DNA from 2 places in the Olleya sp. NP1-10 genome. Region 1 is predicted to be linked to the other one. Evidence: riboswitches for the same ligand, from Rfam matches in the RefSeq annotation. Region 1 holds a riboswitch; the other holds the start of a gene.
What was found. A riboswitch is a leader RNA that binds a small molecule or an ion and turns the genes downstream of it on or off. The one in region 1 is predicted to bind S-adenosylmethionine.
Positions count from the first base shown of each region.

Region 2: linked by a shared signal. The riboswitch ahead of AC0L4B_RS12465 (Na+/H+ antiporter NhaC family protein) and the one ahead of AC0L4B_RS06465 (O-acetylhomoserine aminocarboxypropyltransferase/cysteine synthase family protein) in region 1 are both predicted to bind S-adenosylmethionine.

Region 1 covers NZ_CM147840.1:1,406,392-1,408,600, forward strand. Annotated here, with positions in the region: gene AC0L4B_RS06460 (phosphoenolpyruvate carboxylase) at 1-637, shown strand, start outside; SAM riboswitch class I at 864-985, shown strand; gene AC0L4B_RS06465 (O-acetylhomoserine aminocarboxypropyltransferase/cysteine synthase family protein) at 1,106-2,209, shown strand, end outside.
Region 2 covers NZ_CM147840.1:2,673,712-2,675,920, forward strand. Annotated here, with positions in the region: gene AC0L4B_RS12460 (TolC family protein) at 1-809, opposite strand, end outside; SAM-I-IV-variant riboswitch at 999-1,095, shown strand; gene AC0L4B_RS12465 (Na+/H+ antiporter NhaC family protein) at 1,146-2,209, shown strand, end outside.

The DNA of each region.
Region 1 (2,209 bases):
TCATCCTAAATTTATTTCGTATTTAGAGCACATGAGTACACTTAAATATTACGCAAAGACTAATATTGGGAGTAGACCATCAAAACGTGGTAAGTCTGAAGGTTTAGTATTTGATGATTTAAGAGCCATCCCTTTTGTAGGATCTTGGAGTCAATTAAAACAGAATGTTCCTGGGTTTTTTGGTGTTGGTACAGCTTTAAAACATTATGAAGATGCAGGCGAGTTTGAAAAAGCACAACGCTTATTTAAAACCTCTAGTTTTTTCAGAACTTTAATAGAAAATAGTATGATGTCATTATCAAAATCGTTTTTTGATTTGACTAAATATATGAGTGAAGATCCTGAGTATGGTGAGTTTTGGAATGTGATACATACAGAGTATTTAACAACAAAACGACTGATTTTAAAACTTACAGGCTATACTGAGTTGATGGAGGAAGAGCCATCAGGTAAAGCATCCATTAAAGTCAGAGAGTCCATTGTACTACCATTATTAACTATTCAACAATTTGCTTTAAAACAAATTCAAGAATTAGAAAAAGCAGAAGAAAAAGATGTAGACTTAATTGCTGTATATGAAAAACTAGTAACAAGGTCGTTATTTGGAAATATAAATGCAAGTCGTAATTCGGCTTAAATTTTAGGTAAAATTATTGTTTTACTAAGGGTGTATAGCAAGTTTGATGTATTCAAGCTTGCTATACTTGTTTAAAGATTATTTTTCTTTAAAAATTTAATTTAATAGAATTATTTTCTGTAAACTTAAAAATAAGTTAAATTTTAAGAATATTATTCTGTTTTGTTTGTTTGTGATAAATAAATTTTGCAATATTTGTATTCACAAAGTTCAAACACTTACTGAAATGTTATCAAGAAAGGTGGAGAGATAGACTCGTTGAAACCTTAGCAACCCTTAGACTTACTAAGAAGGTGCTACATTCTACTTAATAGATGATTCATTAATCAACTATTGGATAGATAACTTAAATCTAATTACTCATTTGTAATTAGTAATTTCTTTTTAACATTTTTCTATTAGGTACGCTTCCAATGAAGCTTATTTGACTTTTGAATTAATTTAGTTTAACTCGAAAAAATTAGAAAAATGAGTACACAAAAATTCGCTACACAAGCATTACACGCAGGTCACGACACCACACAAACAGGAGGAACAAGAGCAGTACCTATTTACCAGACATCATCTTATGTGTTTGATAATTCAGACGATGCTGCAGGACGATTTAATTTATCTGTTCCTGGATTTATTTACACAAGATTAAATAATCCAACTAATGATGTTTTAGAGCAACGTATAGCTGCTTTAGAAGGCGGTATTGCAGCAGTTGCAACAGCTTCTGGTACTGCAGCTATTTCAACAACATTATTAACGTTATTAAAAGCAGGAGACCACATTGTAGCATCTAGTAGTTTGTATGGTGGTACTTATAATTTGTTAAGTGTAACCTTGCCTAGACACGGTATTACTACAACATTTGTAGATCCATCAGATCCTGAAAATTTTAGTAAAGCTGCTCAAGAAAATACTAGAGCTATTTTTGTCGAGTCTTTAGGGAATCCTAAATTAGATGTATTAGATCTTGAAGTAATTGCCCAACATGCAAAAGCACACAAAGTGCCATTAATTGTTGATAATACAGTAGCAACACCATATTTATTAAACCCAATTAAGTATGGAGCAAACATAGTCATCCATTCGCTAACAAAATATATCACAGGTAACGGAACGTCTTTAGGAGGCATTATTGTTGATGCAGGAACCTTTGACTGGACTAATGGTAAGTTTCCAGAGTTTACAGAACCTTCTGCAGGTTATCATGGTTTAGTGTACAGCGAAGCTATTGGTCCAGCAGCTTTTATTGCAAAAATCAGAGTTGAAGGTTTGCGTGATTATGGAGGCGCATTAAGTCCTTTTAATGCTTTTCAAATTATTCAGGGTTTAGAAACATTAGAATTACGAATATTAAAGCATTCGCAAAACGCTTTAATATTAGCCAAATGGTTACAAGAACAACCAGAAGTAACGTGGGTAAATTATCCAGGATTACAAACTAGTAAATATAATGCTTTAGCAAAAAAGTATTTACCAAAAGGACAAAGTGGTGTCGTTACTTTTGGAGTAGAAGGAGGTTTTGAATCGGCTAAAAAAATAGCAGATACAACCAAGTTATTCTCTTTGTTAGCTAATATC
Region 2 (2,209 bases), 1.3 Mb from region 1:
TTTTCGTTGGCGGCTATATTTAAATTGCTTGCTTGTACTTCTGGTAAAAAACCTATTGCGTTATTGTATAATTGATTTTTATCAATGTTTAGGTTAATTAAATCCATGTTTTCATCAATGGTTTCAATTTCTATATCTTCTAGAGGAGATAATTCTAATAATTGCTTAAGTTGAATGATATATTGCTGGTAATTATTTTTAGCAGATATTACATTATACTTATTGGTTGCTGCTTGACTTTGTGCTTCTGTATAATCTCCTAAAGCAATGGTACCTACATCTAATCTAGCCTTTGCACGTTGTACTTCTTTTTCAGATGCAACGACATTATTTTCTGCAATAGCAATACTTTCTTTACTATAAAGTGTTTGTAAATACACTTCTAAAATGTTTAAAACAATATTATTTTTTTCGACTTCTTCTAGAAAAATACTCTGCTCTAATAAAATCTTGTTTTGCTTGATTTGGTTGCTAAGTTGATTACCTTGAAATAAAGTCATCGAACTATTAATACCAACATTTGTACTATGGATTTGATCTGTAACATAATCGCTTGTAATTGGATCGATAGTACTTCCATTTGAAAAACTTTGCGATGCACTACCAAATAAATTAGGTAGTCTAGATGACTTAGCTTTGCTGTAATCTACTTCGGCAAGGTCTTTATCTAAAGCGGCATCTTTTACCGTAATATTATGCTCAATTGCATAATCTATACAATCTTGAAGCGACCAAATTTTAGTTGATGTTTCTTGAGCAAACGACAGTTGCACAAAAAATAAACTGATGATGATTAAATATAATTTCATTTTAAAAGGTATTTAAATTCTACACTTCAAAGATGAAACTATATGCTATCTTATTATAAAGCAATAGACGTTTGAGGGTTTTAACTATACGAAATCATGTAATCTATCGACGAGAATTTTGGCTATTTTAAAAATTAACACTTTTTAAGAATTACGTATTGCTTTCTGCCCTATTTTTGCAGACTTAAAATTAATTATCAAGAATCTCTAAAAGGAGATAGCAACCTGCAATAACGAGCAAGGTGCTAAATAGATAAGCCAATTGATTGGAACAAATGTTAACACATCTTTCTTATTATTTTGATTGCTATTTCCTTTTTTAAAATGAAAAACAAAATGGCAAGTCCACAACAAATTACTCCAAAATTTTCAGCTTTAATTCCGCTATTTGTATTTGTATTTACGTTTTTAGGTGTTGGAATTTATCAAAACGATTTTTATGCACTTCCTGCTCCAATTGCAGTTATAGTTGGTATTATTGTTGCTTTTTTAATGTTTAGACAATCGATTAATTCTAAAATTGAAACGCTTTTAAAAGGTTGTGGAGATGATAAGATTTTAACCATGTGTTTAATCTACTTATTAGCAGGTGCTTTTGCTACCATTACCAAAGCCACAGGAAGTGTTGACGCTATTGTTAATTTAGGATTAGACTTTATTGCCATACAATACATCTATTTTGGTGTGTTTGTCATTGCTGCATTTTTATCGGTTTCTACAGGAACTTCGGTTGGAGCCATCGTTGCTTTAGCACCTATTGTAATTGGTTTTGCAGACAAAAGTAGTGTAGATTTAGCAATACTTTGTGGCGCACTTTTAGGCGGAAGTATGTTTGGTGATAATTTATCTGTAATATCAGACACTACCATAGCAGCAACCCAATCGCTAGGCTGTAAAATGAGCGATAAATTTAAGCAGAACATTAAAATAGCGTTGCCAGCAGCTTTATTTACTATTGCTATACTAATTATTCAAGGTTTGGGATTAGAAACTAATGTTGAAGACTCTACGATTTACAACTATTCTGTATTTAAAATATTACCTTATTTATTAGTTATCATACTGTCTATTATAGGAATTAACGTATTTGTCACTTTACTTTTAGGTGTTATTACTGGTGGACTTTTAGGAATTATTTATGGAGATTTTACGCTAATTGAATCTACTAAAATAGCATACACAGGCTTTACAAGTATGACCGAAATATTTTTACTATCGTTATTAACTGGTGGTTTAGCTGCTTTAGTTTCAAAAAATGGAGGAATAGATTATATATTAAATAAAATAAAAAAACTGATTAAAAACAAGACGTCTGCACAGTTAGGAATTGCCTCTTTAGTTGGTACCATAAACATGGCGATCGCCAATAATACTGTATCAATAATTATTGCTGGTCCAAT